2 regions of the Actinoplanes sp. NPDC026619 genome follow, and region 1 is predicted to be linked to the other one. Evidence: riboswitches for the same ligand, from Rfam matches in the RefSeq annotation. Region 1 holds a riboswitch; the other holds the start of a gene.

What was found. A riboswitch is a leader RNA that binds a small molecule or an ion and turns the genes downstream of it on or off. The one in region 1 is predicted to bind cobalamin.
Region 2: another riboswitch for cobalamin. It lies ahead of AB0E90_RS34065 (ribonucleoside-diphosphate reductase subunit alpha); the one in region 1 lies ahead of AB0E90_RS43520 (magnesium chelatase subunit D family protein).

The regions. Positions count from the first base shown of each region.
Region 1 covers NZ_JBEZYA010000032.1:96,495-105,282, forward strand. Annotated here, with positions in the region: gene AB0E90_RS43500 (hydrolase) at 24-1,457, opposite strand; gene AB0E90_RS43505 (cobalamin biosynthesis protein) at 1,582-1,962, opposite strand; gene AB0E90_RS43510 (cobyrinate a,c-diamide synthase) at 1,959-3,350, opposite strand; gene cobO (cob(I)yrinic acid a,c-diamide adenosyltransferase) at 3,350-3,952, opposite strand; gene AB0E90_RS43520 (magnesium chelatase subunit D family protein) at 3,952-5,955, opposite strand; cobalamin riboswitch at 5,992-6,119, opposite strand; gene AB0E90_RS43525 (gluconokinase) at 6,103-7,683, opposite strand; gene AB0E90_RS43530 (hypothetical protein) at 7,700-8,788, opposite strand, start outside.
Region 2 covers NZ_JBEZYA010000019.1:35,211-43,998, reverse strand. Annotated here, with positions in the region: gene AB0E90_RS34110 (hypothetical protein) at 1-452, shown strand, start outside; gene AB0E90_RS34105 (hypothetical protein) at 495-884, shown strand; tRNA gene AB0E90_RS34100 (tRNA-OTHER) at 919-1,046, opposite strand; gene AB0E90_RS34095 (hypothetical protein) at 1,100-1,384, opposite strand; gene AB0E90_RS34090 (hypothetical protein) at 1,508-1,867, opposite strand; gene AB0E90_RS34085 (DUF2569 family protein) at 2,046-2,465, shown strand; gene AB0E90_RS34080 (SDR family NAD(P)-dependent oxidoreductase) at 2,468-3,169, opposite strand; gene AB0E90_RS34075 (TetR family transcriptional regulator) at 3,255-3,812, shown strand; gene AB0E90_RS34070 (hypothetical protein) at 3,815-5,563, opposite strand; cobalamin riboswitch at 5,695-5,897, shown strand; gene AB0E90_RS34065 (ribonucleoside-diphosphate reductase subunit alpha) at 6,003-8,381, shown strand; gene AB0E90_RS34060 (ribonucleotide-diphosphate reductase subunit beta) at 8,405-8,788, shown strand, end outside.

The DNA.
Region 1 (8,788 bases):
ATTTCCTGGAAAAGTGGCTTGGCTCACGCCGTCGGCGTCAGCGTCACGTCGTCGAGGACGAAGGACGTCTGGATCTGACTGCCCTCGGCACCGGTGAAGGTGACGGTGGTGCTGCCCGAACCTGAAATCACCACGGATTTCTGGACATATCCGGAAGCGGCGTTCAAGTTCGAGTATGTCGCCAGCGTCGAGCCCTTGGCGGCAACGGTCAATTTGTCGTACACCGTCGTCGTGGTTGTCTCGTCGGTGTCGATGTGCAGCCAGAAGCTCAGCGTCGCGCCGCTGCACCCCGATGGAATCGTCACCGTCTGCGACAGCGTGTCGGTGTGCGTGCTGCCGTAGCCGTCGAGCCAGGCCTTGTAGGAGCCGGCGTGCGCGGCCTGCGACGACGAGTTGGTGATCACGCCCGAGGTGGCGGTCCAGGTGGTCGCCCCCGACTCGAAGCCGGTGTTGCCGAACAGCTGCGTGCTGGTGCACGAGCCGCCAGGAGTCGGCGCGGTGGTCGGGGACGTGGTCGGCGTCGACGTCCCGGTTCCGGCCAGCCACTCGGTGGCGTTCAGGGCCAGCTCCGCATTGCTGCCGGCGGTGTCGTTCCAGCCGTCGTAGAGCGTGTTGCCGGACTGCCCCGTCCCGTCGTCGATCGGCGAGCTGTCGCCCCACACCGCCACCCGCCCCGACCCGAACGTGCTGGTCGTGAAGAACGCCCCGGTGGTGCCGGTCTGACTGGAACTGGTCCGCCACACCAGGCCCTTGACGCTGGAGTTGGCCGTCTTGTTCAGCGTCTGGGTGCTGCCGTCGCGGATGATGCTGCCGGTGACCTGGCCGTACGGCCCGTTGACCACCGGGTCGGTGCTGCTGCTGATCGCGACCGGGTTCTCGCTGGAGATGTCGTTGGTGTCGATGCTGAACCCGAACGGCGACGTGTTGTCCACGCCGTTGTTGGTGAGCAGGTCGTTGGCGATCTCGACCGAGTCGTAACCGTCGTTGTTCCGGTCGCTGCCGGCGTGGTCGACGATCAGGAAGAAACCGCCGCCGGCCTGGATGAACTTCATGATCGCGGTCTTCTCGGCCGTGCTGAGCAGCACGTTCGGCTCCGGCATCACGAAGACGTCGAAGTTGGCGAGGTCGAGCGCGCCGGACCCGCCGTACGTGATGGTGTTCCCGCTCGGCAGGGTCTTGAGGCTGTACTTCCCGGTGCGCTGCAGCCCGACGCCCCACGCCGACAGCGCGCCGGTCCAGGACGTCTCCGAGGTCGGGCTGGAGTTCTGGCTCAGCGGATCGGGCTGGGACGTGCTGATGATCCAGTCGGCGTTGCCCGCCGTCTCGGCCTTGGTGTTGTCGAACAGCACTCGGTAGCTCACCGCGGCCGACGCGGGTGGCGTCGTCACCACGGCGAAGAGGGCCACACCGGCAGCCAGGATGGCGGCGGCCAGCAGAGCCCGGTATCGGACCAGCACGTTGCACCTCCGATAGTCGATATATCGGCGGAAGTCTATGAGTGCCGTCCCGCTCCGCCCACCCCCAGCTGGTGAAACAGGGGAAAACCCTTACCGCGACCGGCGCAGATCCAGCACCGCAAGATCACACCGCGGGTGTAGCGGCCACCGCCACGACCACCCCGGAGTACACCCGCTTGGGCAAGACGAGCTCGGCCCCCGGTCCGGCGGCGGCGAGTGCCGCCGCTTCCGCGACGCTGGGGGTGCCTACGGCGGCGGCGATTCTTTCGCTCTTATGGGGTACGTCGTGAGCACCGAGCTCCGCCGCCACGAACGAAACCAGCTCCCACCCGTGCGTCGCGGCCAGCTCCCGCACGCCGTCCTCGGCCGCCCGCCGATCAAGAGTGGCCAGCACCCGCACGTCACCCCAGTCGGCCCCGGCCTCGGCGAGCGCCCGTCCGACCGCGTCGGCGAGCTCCGGCATCGGCTTCCCTGCCCGAGCCCCCAGCCCGACGACCAGGCTCACCGCGGTGTGGAAGCCGCCGCCACCACGTTGCTGGCCAGTGACGGGGCGCCGGCCCAGTGCAGGTGCAGGTAGGAGGCGTGCACGGCGGGGGTGGCGAAGCCCTCCGGGTCGGCGCCGCGCCACTGCCAGGCGGCGCCGCCCGCGGGCGACAGCAGCAGGCCGGATCGAGGATGGACGGTCGTGCGGTGGAACTCGTGGCCGGTCACCCGGGTGCCGGCCGGGGCGAGCGGGCTGTCCGACAGGGCGACGGCGTCGCGGTAACCCAGGGTCAGGGTGGGGGTCATCGCGGCGTCGGCGTCGAGGACGCCGCACATCGGGGCGTCGTCGAGGGTGCGGCACAGCCAGAGCAGGCCGGCGCACTCGGCCACGATCGGGCCGCCGACCGCGGCCAGCGACGCCACGGCCAGGCGCAGGGGCTCGTTGGCGGAGAGCTCCGCCGCGTACACCTCGGGGAAGCCGCCACCGACCACCAGGCCGCGCGTTCCGGCCGGCAGTTTTTCGTCCCGCAGCGGATCGACCGTCACCACGTCGGCGCCCGCCGCCGTCAGCAGCTCCGGCGTCTCCGCGTAGGAGAACGAGAAGGCCGGCCCACCGGCGATCGCGATCACCGGCCGGACGCCTCTCGCACCCTGCGGCCCGCTCAAATCCAAGCCGGCCGTCTCGAGCGCGCTCTCGGGGCTCCACGGCGTCACCGACAGAGCCGGCGCGGAACGCGCGATCACGGCTACCTCGTCGAGGTCGACCGACGCGGCGACCAGTGCGGCCAGGGCGTCCACCGAGGCCCGTGCCTCGGCCCGGCGTTCGGCGGCCGGCACCAGACCCAGGTGGCGGGAGGGTGCGGCCACCGCGTCGGCCCGGCGCAGCGCGCCCAGCACCGGCGTGCCGACCTCCTCGCACGCCTCGCGCAGCAGCGACTCGTGCCGGTCCGAGCCGACCCGGTTGAGGATCACCCCGGCCAGCCGCACGCTGCCGAAGCTGCGGAAACCGTGCACCAGCGCGGCGATCGACCGGCCCTGGGCAGCCGCGTCGACGACCAGGATCACCGGCGCGCTCAGCAGCTCGGCGACCTGGGCGGTCGAACCGGTGTCGCCGGCGCCGGTGCGGCCGTCGTAGAGGCCCATCACGCCCTCGACGACGGCCAGCTCCGCGCCGGCCGAACCGTGCGCGAACAGCGGCGCGATCCGGTGCTCGCCGGCCAGCACCGGATCGAGGTTGCGGCCGGGGCGACCGGCGGCGAGGGCGTGGTAGCCGGGGTCGATGTAGTCGGGACCGACCTTGAACGGCGCGACCGTCATCCCGCGCCGGGCGTAGGCCGCCAGCAGCCCGGTGGCCACGGTCGTCTTGCCGTGACCCGACGCGGGCGCGCCGATCACGACCCGGGGGATCATCACCACTCGATGCCCTGCTGTCCCTTGCGGCCGGCGTCCATCGGATGCTTCACCTTCGTCATCTCGGTCACCAGGTCGGCCGCGTCCAGCAGGGCCGGCGCCGCGTCCCGCCCGGTGATCACCACATGCTGCGTGCCGGGCCGGTCGGTGAGGGTGGCCACCACGTCGTCCACGTCGACCCAGCCCCACTTCATCGGGTAGGTGAACTCGTCGAGCACATAGAACCGGTAGGTCTCCGCGGCGATGTCCCGCTTGATCTGCGCCCAGCCCTCGACGGCCTCGGCGGCGTGGTCGCGCTCGGTGCCGGCCCGCTGGATCCACGACCAGCCCTCGCCCATCTTGTGCCAGGTCACCGGCGCTCCGCCGGGCATCTGGCCGAGCGCCTTGAGCGCCGACTCCTCGCCGACCCGCCACTTCTCCGACTTGACGAACTGGAACACCCCGACCGGCCACCCGGCGCTCCATGCCCGCAGCGCCATCCCGAACGCGGCCGTCGACTTCCCCTTGCCATGCCCGGTGTGCACGGCAAGCACGGCCTGCCGGCGACGCTGCCGGGTGGTGAGCCCATCGTTCGGTACGACGTCGACCTTCCCCTGCGGCATCAGGCAGCCCTCCCCGGGGCCGTGGCGGCGCCGGCTTCGAGTTGGTCGAGGGGCATCAGGTCGGCGTCGAGCGCGGTGGCCAGCCGCCGGGCCAGGCCGAGGCGCACCGGACCGGACTCGCAGTCGACGACCACCGTCGCGACGCCGGCCAGGGCGGGCGCCATCAGCACCGGGTCCGGCCCGCTGGTGGCGCGGCCGTCGGTGACGATGATCAGCAGCGGCCGCCGGCGCGGATCGCGGCGGCGCTCGGTGGCGATGGTGGCGGCGGCGGTGCGGAGCCCGGCCGCGAGCGGCGTGCGGCCGCCGGTCTTCAGGGCGGCGAGCCGCATCACCCCGACCTCGTGGCTGGAGGTCGGCGGCAGCACCTGCTCGGCGTCGTGCCCGCGGAACGTGATCATCCCGACCCGGTCCCGCCGCTGGTAGGCGTCGCGCAGCAGCGACAGCACCGCGGTCTTGACCACGGTCATCCGGCGGCGCGCGGCCATCGACCCGGAGGCGTCCACCACGAACAGGACGAGGTTGGCCTCACGTCCGACGTGGACGGCCTCCCGCAGATCACGGGGCTGAACAAGCCGCCCACCGGCCTGCGCGAACCGGTCGCCGCGGTGCAGCGCGGCCCGCAGGGTGGCGGGCAGATGCGGCGCCCCGCCGAGCTTGCCGACCGGAACCCGGGAGCCGATCACCCGGCCGCGGCGGGCGATCGACGGCGACCGGCGACCGGCATGCCCGCCGGTGCCACGAGCAGCGATCTTGAGCGTACGGGTGCGATAGGCGTTCCCGGCCGCAGCGGCCGGCGCCATCCCGGCACCCGATTTGTCCCCTGCGTCCGGGGTATCAAGGCCGGCGTCGGAGGGAGGCTGACCGGGCGCGCCACCATCCGGCCCGGACGAGGGGGGCGGAGGCGGTCCTCCATCCGGCCCGGACGAGGGCGGCGGAGGCGATCCCCCACCATCCGGCTCCGGGTCGTCATCCTCGGAAGGCGGCGACGGCGGCGGCTCGGCCTGCGACAGCGCATCTTCCAGGCGTTCCTCATCGGTCCCCGGCGGATCGAGCGGATCCTTGCGCCGCCGGTGCGGCAGCGCCAGCCGAGCCGCGTCCCGCACGTCATCAGCGGTGACGACATCCCGCCCGTGCCAGGCCGCGAGCGCCACCGAGCACCGGGCCACCACGATGTCGGCCCGCATCCCGTCGACGCCGTAGGCGAGGCACACCCGGGCGATCCGATCGAGCTCGCCATCCGGCAGCACCACCCGCGGAAGGTGCTGACGGGCGGCCACGATCCGGGCCGCCAGCGCCAGCTCGTCGCCGGCGAAGCGAGCCGCGAACGCGTCCGGATCGGCCTCGTAGGCCAGCCGGCGGCGCACGACCTCGGCGCGGTCCCCCGCGTCCCGGGGCGCGCTGACCGTGACGACCAGCCCGAACCGGTCGAGCAGCTGCGGCCGGGGCTCGCCCTCCTCCGGGTTCATCGTGCCGACGAGCAGGAACCGGGCGGCGTGTTTGACCGACACCCCGTCCCGCTCGACGTGCGCCCGCCCCATCGCGGCCGCGTCGAGCAGCAGGTCGACGAGGTGATCGGGGAGCAGGTTGACCTCGTCGACGTACAGAATCCCGCGGTGTGCCGCCGCGAGCAGTCCCGGCTCGTACGCCTTGACCCCGTCGGCCAGCGCCCGCTGAATGTCCAGCGTGCCCACCACCCGGTCCTCGGTGGCGCCGACCGGGAGCTCGACGAGGGCGGCCGGGCGGGAGTGCGCCGGCGAGTCGGGCGCGTGTGGCCCGTCCGGGCAGAGCGGGTCGGGCGCGCCCGGGTCGCAGGCGAAGCGGCAACCGCGAACCACGTCGACCGGCGGGAGCAGGGACGCGAGAGCGCGTACGACAGTGCTCTTGGCAGTGCCTTTTTCGCCTCGGACGAGAACCCCGCCGACGTGCGGCGAGACGGAGTTGAGCAGCAGGGCGAGCCGAAGATCGGCGAGCCCGACCACGGCGGAGAACGGGTACGGCGTCACAAAGATCCCTTCTGCGCGGGTGTCCACGCCCACGCGCCGGTGACACGAGCGGACGGAGTCTCTGACTCCCGGATAGGGATCGCTACCCGGTCACAATGGCGGGACCGTCCCGGATTTCCACCGGGTTCCTCCGCTACCGCTCGACCGTCATGCTTTCTCACCGCTGTGTGCGGCGTCAACGCGGCCGTCGGTGACGGGAATCGCAGGCGTCGGCGGCGGGGCGAGCCGATCGAGCTCTTTGACGGTGTCGAGCATGGCGAGCGCGGACTTCTCGATGAGGGGCCGCAGCCGGGCATAGAGGGCGGCGTTCGCCGGATCGGGCACGGTCGGTTCGCCGATCGGGATGAGCGCGGCCGCATGGTCGAGGTCGGGCAGTTGGCCGACGGCATGCCAGCCGAGCAGGCAGGCGCCGAGGGCGGTGCCCTCCGGAGTGTCGGCGACCGCGACCGGCAGATCGAGGGTGGCGGCGAGCACCCCGATCCACAGCTCGGACGCCACCGCGCCGCCGGTGGCCCGGACCTGCGTGACCGGGAAGTCGAACGAGTCCTTGACCAGCGCCAGCTGCTGGCAGACCCCTTCGACCGCGGAGCGCACGAGGTGGGCCCGCCCGTGCTCGCGGCGCAGCCCGAGGTAGGCGCCCCGCAGCCCCGACCGCCACCACGGCGCCCGCTCGCCGAGCAGGTAGGGCAGGCACAGCAGTCCGTCGCTGCCGGGCGGCGCGCTCTGCGCCTCCATCAGCAGGGCGGCGTCGCGCTCGTCGGCGTCCTCCCCTTCGGCGCCGGGCCGTTCGAATCCGGCCGCGAAGCTCTGCCCGGCCCACCGCACGACGGATCCGGCGTTGTTGACCGCCCCGCCGATGACCCACCGGTCCTCGGTGAGCGCGTAGCAGAACAGCCGGCCGTTCTCGTCGGAGGTGGGCCGGTCGACGACCGTGCGCAGGGCGCCGGAGGTGCCGAGCGAGATGGCCGCCACTCCGGCCGGGGTGGCGCCGACACCGAGGTTGGCGAGCGGCCCGTCGGCCGCCCCGATGATCAGCGGGGTGCCGTCCGGGAGCCCGGCGAGCCCGGCCTTGAGCCGCAGGACGGTCGTGGTGGGCACGACCTCGGCGAGCTGCCCGGCACTGACGCCGGCGATCTGGAGCGCCTCGGCATCCCAGCCCCGGGCGTGGATGTCGTAGAGACCGGTGCCGGACGCCAGCGACAGGTCGAGCAGGAACGGCTCGTCGGTGAGGGCGGCCAGGATCAGCTCCTTGACCCCGCCCCACCGCGGGGTGTCCCGCAGCGTGGCCGGGTCGTTGTCGCGCCACCAGGCCAGCTTGGTCAGCGGCGACATCGGGTGCACCGGCGTGCCGGTGCGGGCCTGCAGTGAACGGGACCGCCCGGCCGCGAGGATCCGGTCGCACTGGTCACCGGAGCGGGCGTCGGCCCAGGTGACCAGCGGCCCGAGCGGATTGCCGCTCTTGTCGAGCGGCACCAGCGCGTGCAGGAACGCGCTGAGGCTGACCGCGACGACCCGGTCGCCGTTCTCCCGGCAGGCCGCGGCCACGTCGGTGAGGGCCTTCACGGCGGCGTCGCGCAGTTGCCCGGGGTCGAGCTCGGCGCGGCCCGGGCCCGGCACCAGCAGGGGGTAGTGGACGGAGGTGTGGGCACGCAGCGTGCCGTCGATGGTGGCAGCGATGCCCTTGGTGGCGGTGGTCCCGGTGTCGATGCCGATCACGACGTCCGTCATGCCTTCAACGTATCCGTCAGACGACCGTCACAAACGGTTGACCGCCGCGCGGCGTCACCTCCACCTCGTCGGCCACGGCGGGCAGCAGCACCACGTCTCCGGTCACCGGGAGCCAGGGTCCGCCGGCCGCGCGATAGCGGAACGTGGCGTTGAGGTAGCCGACCACGACTCCCTGCGGAAACGCCAGCCGCACGTGCAGCAGCAGGCCCGGCGGCCGGACGAAGCCCGCGTAGCGCGGGGTGCCGCTGCCGACGAAGAAGAAGACCCGGGCGCCGTCGTCGCCGGGCACGGTCTGCACGACCAGGGCCCGCCCGTCCGGTAGCGTGCCGCGGACGTGCCACGAGGTCAGGTCCGGGTTGAGCTGGTAGCCGTAGGTGTCGGCGTACTTCGCCAGGGCGGTCACGTCCCAGCCGCCGAGAGCGGTGGCGCCGGCCAGGACCCGGTCGATCCGTTGCGGCACCTGCGAGGTCGTGGCCGGCTGCATCTCGCCGAGATTGGCGATCTCCACCCGCTTCGTGCCGTAGCGCATCGCGATCCCCACCCGTCCGAGCTGCGGAAAGACCCGCCGGACCGACACACCCCCGTCCGAGACGACCGGCTGCCAGGTCCGCAGCAGCTGCCCCACCGCGTCGAAGCTGAAATCCTCGGACAGCTCCACCGGCTGCCCGAGGTCCGCGACCACGAGCACGTCCCGTAACCGTCCGAGCAGCAGCGCCGACGGTTCGACCGCCCCCCGCGCCACCAGTTGCCCGGACCCCACCGCGCGCAGCTCCCCACCGGCCGTCTCGACCCAGCCGAGCAGGTCCTGCCGCTCCCCGCCGTCGAACCGGACGGGTTGGCTGAGCAATGCCGCCGGACCGGCCGGCGTGTTGCCGGCCCACCGGACCCGGGCTCTGCCCTCGGTCCCGAACATCCCCGCGACCCCGTCCCAGGCATCGCGTGCCCGCCCCAGGAACGCCTGGTCCTGCCCGAGGTCCCCGGCCGCCGGCGGTTCCGGCTCGACCGCGCTCGTCCCGCGCCACACCGCGAACGGCACGGCCGCCAACCCGGCCACTCCGGCCGCGAGCACGGCCCGCCGCCGGACGACCCGCCGCCGCCCCCCGTT
Region 2 (8,788 bases), on a different contig from region 1:
CGGAGCCATCCGCCTGGCTCCGGGCGCTGTCGCTCAGGTGCGAGTGCCGGATTCGTAGCGCGTCGGTAGAACGGCTCGGGGAACGGAAGGTGGAACTGTTCGCCTTCCACGCGCACCGTCACCGGCTGGGCCACGGCGTGCCATTCGCAGGCCCACACCTGCCCCAGTGTCAGCACCGGCGGCCGCGTCCCGTCGGTGAGTTCGACGGTGGGGGCAGCGCTGCCGGGAAGTTCTCCGTAGACAAGCCACCAGGACGGAATGCCGCGCCATTCACCGCCGCGGGCCTGCGGCTGGGACAGCCCGGTCCAGCGCACCCATTCATCCAGGTCCGGCACGCGTACGCCGTCGGCCTCGTCCTGGTGTTGCCCGTCGTTGAGGTCGCGCCAGAAGCCATCGCTGCGCCACTGCAGCAGCCACCCGATGCCAGGAAGCCTCAGCGTCGTGATGTCTGATGTCCCCTGGTCAGAGACTGAGAGGCGGGCGGTCGTCGTCGGGTGGAACGCGCGCCACTCGTACTCGAAGCTCGGGCGCCGATTCCCCTCGATCAACGCGAGCAGATCGAGCACCGCGGAACGGTCACGGGCCAGGGCGGCAAGATCGCCGCCGGCCTCGGCGTGCCGGCGCAGGAAGTCGCCGGCCACCTGGATCGCGTGCGGCCCCAGCAACCGGTGAACGTGATCCTGCATAAAATTCAGGACCTCATCCGGTACGCCGTCGCGGGCATACGCATCCTCGGTGAGCAGCCACACTTGCAGGGCCTCGACCGCCTCGGCCGCAGGTATCCCCTCGTCCTCCACGCCCAGATCCTGGCAGCTACCAAGGCCAGGCATCCGACCTTCGGCAGTTCCGGAAACTCGGATGCCGGCGTCCGGCTGATGCGCTGAGTCTAGCCTCCAGAACCAGCCCCACCGGCCGGCGCGGACCGGAGGGGATTTGAACCCCTGGTGGGGCGCGGCACACCGGTGGCCCCACGCGCCGTCAAGTCGTCCGGGTGTGCCCGGCTTTCGACTCGGAGCGCTGCAATAACCCGGCTCTACCACCGGTCCGATCGCAGTATGCCGCCTTCCTCCGTGTCGGGCACCTGAGTTTTCAAGCAAACTCAACGGCCATTTTGTCTCACCCGGCAGGCAATTGTTTTGATTGGTCGGGCAATTTCTGTTTCGGCACTGGAGGGGTTTCCGAGATTGGCATGATCGTAAATTAGCGGACGGTACGCCGGGCGCGGGAAAATGTATACATGCGATACCAGCAGCTTCAGTTTTTCACCCGGCCGGTGACTGCTGCCATGCGTGATCGCACGAAAGCACGTAACTATTCGCCAGAGAAAGACGAGTTCCGCCGCGACCACGCGCGGCGGCGGAATTGGGGGCTTGTTCGACGTCATGCGCTGAAGTTGTGCCGGCTGCACGGCTGCTCCCGCAGGTGCGCGGAGGTGGGCCTGCACGATGACTTCGAGGCTGTGCCGCCGCTGATCTGGCCGGACGAGGCGACCTGCGTGCGGCGGCCGTCACCGGCAGGGCCGCGCGACGAAGTCCCCGCGACGCCTGGCGGGTCGGGCTCCCTCGACGGCGCCTTCGATCCGGCCGGTCAGGTCGAGGATGTCGGGGACGGCCTCCAGCACGGTTACTTCCACCAGGGCGCCGTCGCGGCCATGTCGGCGGCGGTACTCGTCGTAGGGGTAGTCGGCGATCGGCAGCCAGGATCGATGCCCTCGCATCGGTTGGTTCTTCTGGGTGGCGTCGAGGCCGAACAGTTCGATCAGTTGCCGCGTCGAGAGCAGTCCGTGCCGTTGCACCGAGGGCCACGCTGTCGCCGACATCGTGTGAAAGACCCGCGGATGGCGTGCGACCAGTTCCTCGACGTCCATGCCGGCCATGATGCCGGACGCCGGCCGTCGCGGAAACGGTCGACACCGGTGGGGTCAGCACCACTGCCCAGAGGGGTGATAGCACCATGGACGGCTCGGTCGGCAGGTCAAAGGATGGAGTCGCCGGAATCCACAGTGTACGGGGGCAGGCATGCATCGGACCGGAGGCCGAGTCTCGATGGAGCCGGAGACCGGGCGACCGCCGATCCGCGGCTGGCTCATCGTCTACCTCATCGTGTTGGCCGGTCTGGCAGCGCACGGGCTGGAGCTGACCATTGCATCGCTCATCATCAGCGCCGATCCGTCACTGGCCGGGCTGGAGTCATTCGTACCTTTACCGGCGCTGCTCTTCTACGTAATCACCAATACGCTACTGATCCTGTACGCCGTTCTCCTGTTCGTGCTCATTCTCCGGAGAAGGCGATCCGCTATCGCGCACAGCGTCGTTTACAGTGCTCTGTCGGTGGCCTTGCTGATCGGATGGCACGCCTTTCACATGAAGTCAGCGCTGGGTGTCGCCATCGATACGATTCCGAGCATTTTTATAGTTCTTTACGTTCTCATCTCCAAGCGAGTCAGCCAAACTCTTCGACGATAGTCTTAGGGGTAGCTGGTTTCCGGCTGGCGGGTGGCGTTGTGCATGGTCCAGAGCAGTTCGGCCAAGCGGCTGGGGGCGACCGAGGGGATTTCGGGGACGGGGGCGCCGGCTGCCTTGGCCGCCTGCATCTGGGTGTGGAACGGCGTGTTCTCGATCGCCGCGCCGATGTAGAGCGCGCCGACGTAAACCCCGTCGCCGGCGACCGCGGCGTGCAAGGCCTGGAGGAAGTTGCGCTGCGCGGCCAGGACGAGGCCGCCACCGATGCTCGGGTTGCCCTGCAGGGCGCTCGCACCCTGGGCGCTGAGGATCGCGCCGTCACCGCGGGCGATCATGGCGGGCAGGAATTCGCGCACCAGGTCCATCAAGGCGTACACCCCGAGGGGCATGAGGTCCTGCACGCGCTGGGGTGTCAGATCGAGCACCGGAACGAACCCGTTGGCCGCGGCGCCGTAGTAGAGAGCGTCGGGTTCGCCGACCGCGGTGCGGATGCGGGCGGCCAGTTCCGGGAGGGCGCCGGTGTCGGCCAGGTCGGCGACGATCGCGTGCGCTTCTGCCCCGTCGCTGGTCAGTTGCTTGGCGAGTTGGTCGAGCGGCTCCGGGCGACGGCCCACGAGGGCGACGGCCCAGCCCTCGTGTGCGTAACGGCGGGCGACGGCTTGACCCAGGCCCGGACCGGCCCCGAGCACGGCGATGGATCTGGACACGGTGATGGCTCCTCGAGTACGGCAGACGAATAAACTTACCGTAGGGTCAACTTAACTCTGCCGTCAAGTTGCTATCGTGAAGGCCGTGCACCTGCGAGCTGATGCCGCCCGAAACGTCACCCAGATCCGCTCCGCCGCCATCGCGGCATTCCGAGGACGCGGACTGAGCACGCCGCTGGAGGAGATCGCCGCGGCGGCCGGGGTCAGCAAGGCCACCATCTACAACCGATTCGGCGGCCGGGAAGGACTCATCGATGCCGTGATCGGCGAGCTGGTCGCGGCCGAGATGCACGCGATCATGGACAGGGCGCAGCGAGTCGACGACCCGTGGGAGGCCATCGCCGCCTACGTCAGCGACCGGCGCGATCTGCAGTACCGCGAACCCGCCTTCACCGACGCGCTGCTGATGCTCTACCCGAACTCCGCGCAACTGGTCGCACTCGCCGACGCGGCTACCGACATGACCGAGAGGCTCCTCCGGCGCGGCCACGAGGCCGGGGTCCTCCGCCCGGATTTCACTGTCGGCGACCTCTACTACGCCGACGTCGCCAACGGACTAGCCCTTCGCGCCGTACCGACGCACTCGCGCGTGGACTACGACCGCCGCACCCGCTTCTTCATCGACAGTCTTCGCGGGCGCTGAGCTCAGCTGACGGTGAACAGGACGTCGGGGCCTATTTCGGTTCGGGTCAGGCCGGGCATGGACTGGACGCCGAGCGCGGGCTCGTACGGTGTTCCGGTTGCCTTGTCGCGGACCACGATGACGCTGCGGATGCCGTACTGGCGCAGGGTGGCCAGGCTTGCCTGGCTCGGGAAGCTCTGCATCACGTCGCGCACTGCCTGGCGTTCCGGCGGGTTGTAGCTGGCTACGCCGTTGACCATGGTCGGGAAGCCGTCGGTCGACCACAGCATGATGTTGCTGTCGATGCCGTCGTCGGTGGGCAGCACGATCAGTGGCGCCGGCGCCTGGGCCAGCGCGGCCGGTTCGGGCGGGAGCTTCACGTGGGCCAGGTCGGGCATGCCCTCGGCCAGCACCAACAGCAGCAGTGGGACCGTGACCACGCGGGCGGCGATCGACGACCACTCCGGCAGGGTGGCTCGGCAGGCCGCCTGGGCCAGCGCGGTGACGAAGCCGGCCGCCAGGATCGCCAGCAGGATGGTCGGCCAGAGGATCAGCCGGCCGGGGGTGCGGCTGCCGTCGAAGCCGGGCACGTAGAGGTAGATCAAGCGGTAGAGCGGGCCGTTGGTGCCGAGCGCGCACAGGATCCCGGCCAGCGTGCCGACGAACAGGAACAGGCGCTGCCGCAGTGACCAGACCGACAGGAACAGGCCGCCGAAGGCAAGGAAGTAGAGCACGAAGCCGCAGAGCATCACCTTCTCGTTGTCGGCGTTGCCCAGCGCGGCCCGGGCGTCGTTGTGCAGCCAGCCGAGGGGCAGCGAGAACAGCGGGGCGACGATCAGGCTGCGCGGGGTCGGGGAGAACGCGGCGACGTAGTCCCAGGAGCGGGACACGTTCGGGAACAGCTCGCGGACCTGCTGGTAGGCGTACGCGAAATAGCCGGTGACCGCGGCGAAGAACAGGCCGCCGGCCAGGTCGCCGAGGACCAGTGTGCGGCCGAGGGCCGGGCGGCCGGTGATCAGCCAGGCGATCGTGGCGGTCAGGCAGGCGGCGGCGAGCATGTAGACGAAGCCGAGCCCGATGCCGAAACCGAGGCTGACCTGCCAAGCCGCGACCAGCCAGCCGGCGACCGCCCAGCCCGGCCGGACTCGGTCGCGCAGGTAGCCGCGGGTCAGCGACCACCCGTGGCCACGGGCGAGCATCGCGAACGCGAGGGTGATGCCGCCGGTGGACAGGATGTTCAGGTGGCCGACGTGGCCGTACCGCCAGGGCGCGTAGGCGAGGGCGGCGCCGGCCACCGCGCCGGCCACCCGGTTGGCGCCGAGCTGGCGCACGAGGGCGTAACCGCCGAGGAAGGCCAGCGCGAAGGCCAGCACGAACAGGATGTTGTAGCGCAGGACGGCGGCGTCGACGCCGTGCCCGATCAGCCCGGCGGGGACGTACCCGAAGAGGCTGTCGTTGAGCGCCAGGCCGTACGTGTTGGGGTAGAACGCGTTGGTGTCCCAGAAGCCGCGCAGGTTGTGCAGCAGCGCGTGCCCGTCCCAGGCGACCAGCCAGGCCTGCGCGGTCGTGTCGCCGCCGTCGCCGACGATGGTGTGCACCGGGTCGCCGATGGTCGCCGGTTTGACACCCCCGTAGACCAGATCCTTGGCGTACGGCGGGATCAGCCAGATCATGGCGATCGCGAGCAGCACCGACCCGACGGCGGCGGCGGTCAGCTCCCGGCCCTTGACCGAGGGTTTCTTGGCGACATCGGACAACGCGTTCCCCCGCACGTTGAGATCCCGGCAAAACGAGTGACGCTAACACGTCACTCGCATCTTTATAGAAGCACCTCGATGTCAGGCCGGCGAGCGACACGCCGTACACATCATGTGGTGTTGCTCTTTCCTTCCCTTGCCCATATATAGTGATCGCCGCAGCTGGTTCGGCCACCGTCCACGGTAGTCGAGGCAACAGGGAACCCGGTGTGAATTCGGGACTGCCCCGCAGCGGTAAGTGGGAACGAAAGCCGTCATCAGCACTGGGCCCCGGCCTGGGAAGCGACGGCCGGTAGGCAAGAACGAGCGCCCACGAGTCCGAAGACCTGCCAGCGCGCCGCACGCCGACCGGTGTGCGGCGGTCGAAGGCCGCGTGGGACGGCCGACGCCATCAGCCGGGCTGAGCCTGCCCGGCGGCGTCCTCCTGCGCGTCCGGCGTGACGAGGGGACGGGAATGACGACGACGCAGGAAACCACCGTGCCGGAACAGCGGCGGCACGTGATGCAGGTGCGCAAGCGCAACGGCGATCTGGAATCGGTCGACGTCAACAAGATCGTGAAGGCGGTCGAGCGCTGGGTCGGCGATCTCGACGAGGTCGACCCGCTGCGGGTGGCGACCAAGACGATCAGCGGGCTCTACGACGGAGCGACCACGGCTGAGCTGGACAAACTGTCCATTCAGACGTCGGCGGAGCTGATCGGCGAGGAGCCGCAGTACTCCAAGCTGGCGGCGCGACTGCTGGCCGCGTACGTCGAGAAAGAAGTTCGTCTTCAGGAGATCGCGTCGTTCAGCCAGTCGATCCGCTACGGCCATGAGAACGGGCTCATCGGCGATGCGACGGCCGCTTTCGTCCGGCGTAACGCGCGCAAGCTCGACGACGCCGTCGACGAGGACCAGAACCTGCGGTTCGAGTACTTCGGGCTGCGCACCGTCGCCGACCGTTACCTGCTGCGGCACCCGGTCAGCCGGCTGGTCGTGGAGACGCCGCAGTACTGGCTGCTGCGGGTCGCGTGCGGCCTGTCGGAGACGCCGGCCGAGGCGATCGGCTTCTACCGCCTGATGTCGTCGCTGGCCTATCTGCCCAGCTCACCCACCCTGTTCAACGCCGGCACCCGGCACACCCAGATGTCCTCCTGCTTCCTGGTCGACTCCCCCAGGGACGAGCTCGACTCGATCTACGAGCGCTACCACCAGGTCGCCAAACTTTCGAAATTCTCCGGCGGGATCGGCATTTCGTGGTCGCGGATCCGCGGCCGGGGCGCGCTGATCCGCGGCACGAACGGCAAGTCCAACGGCATCGTCCCGTTCCTGAAGACCCTCGACGCGGGCGTGGCGGCGGTCAATCAGGGCGGCCGGCGCAAGGGCGCGGCCTGCGTCTACCTGGAGCCGTGGCACCCGGACGTCGAGGAGTTCCTGGAGCTGCGCGACAACACCGGCGAGGATTCCCGGCGTACTCATAATCTGAATCTGGCGAACTGGATCCCGGACGAGTTCATGCGCCGGGTCGAGGCCGACGGCGACTGGTCGCTGATCGACCCGTCCGACGCCCCGGAGCTGCCCGATCTCTACGGCGAGGCGTTCGACGAGGCTTATCGCCAAGCGGAAAAGAAGGCGGTCAAAACCGTCAAGGCCCGGGAGTTGTACGGGCGGATGATGCGCACCCTGGCCCAGACCGGCAACGGCTGGATGACGTTCAAGGATCCGTCGAACCGGCTGTCCAACCAGACCGGCGAGCCCGGCAACACCATTCACCTGTCGAACCTGTGCACCGAGATCCTCGAGGTCAACAGCGACGACGAGACCGCCGTGTGCAACCTCGGCTCGATCAACCTCGGTGCGCACCTGACCGAGGGCGGCGTCGACTGGGACAAGCTGCGCGCGACGGTCCGCACCGCGGTGGTCTTCCTGGACCGGGTGATCGACATCAACTACTACCCGTCGACGCAGGCGGCCACCTCGAACCCGCGGTGGCGGCCGGTCGGGCTCGGGCTGATGGGCCTGCAGGACGCGTTCTTCGCACTGGGGCTGCCGTTCGACTCCGCGGCGGCGAAGGAGCTTTCCACCCGCGTACAGGAAGAAATTTTCCTTACCGCCCTGGAATCCAGCGTGGAGCTGGCGTCGCGGTTCGGGCCGCATCCGGCCTACTCGGAGACCCGCGCGGCCCGGGGTGACCTGCACCACGACCTCTGGGGCGCCACCGCGGAGCAGACCGGGCGCTGGGCGGCTCTCAAAGCTCGCATCGCCGAGCATGGCCTGCGCAACTCGTTGATGATCGCCATTGCCCCGACCGCCACCATCGCTTCCATCGCCGGTTGCTACGAGTGCATCGAGCCGCAGGTGTCCAACCTGTTCAAGCGCGAGACGATGTCCGGCGAGTTCCTTCAGATCAACAACTATCTGGTACGCGAACTGAAGGCTCGCGGCCTCTGGACCGCGGCGATCCGTGAGCAGATCAAGCGGGCCGAGGGTTCCGTGCAGGGCATCGCCGGCCTGCCCGCCGACGTGCGCGAGATCTTCCGCACCGCGTGGGAGCTGCCGCAGAAGGCGCTGATCGACCTGGCCGCCGCCCGAGCGCCGTACATCGACCAGTCGCAGTCGCTGAACCTGTTCATGAGCGCGCCGACCATCGGCAAGGTCTCCTCGATGTACCTGTACGCCTGGAAGGCCGGCCTGAAGACCACGTATTACCTGCGCTCGCGGCCTGCGACGCGCATTCAGCAGGCCACGGTGGCGGTCACGCCTGTCTCGGTGGCGACCCTCCCGGTGGTCTCCGACGAGGAAGCCCTGGCCTGTTCCCTGGAAAACCCCGAGAGCTGCGAGGCCTGCCAGTGACCACTCTTCCCGCCCGCACGCAGATGCTGCTCGACCCCGGCATGGACCTGACGCTGCGGCCGATGCGCTACCCGCACTTCTTCGACCGCTTCAAGGACGCGATCAAGAACACCTGGACCGTCGAGGAGGTCGACCTGCACGGTGACCTCGCCGACCTGGCCAAGCTGTCGGCCGCCGAGCAGCACCTGGTCTCCCGGCTGGTCGCGTTCTTCGCCACCGGCGACACGATCGTCGCCAACAACCTGGTGCTCAACCTCTATCAGCACGTCAACTCGCCGGAGGGCCGGCTCTATCTCTCCCGGCAGCTGTTCGAGGAGGCCGTGCACGTCCAGTTCTACCTGAACCTGCTCGACACCTACGTGCCGGATCTCGACGAGCGCACCGCGGCCTTCGCGGCGGTGGAGAAC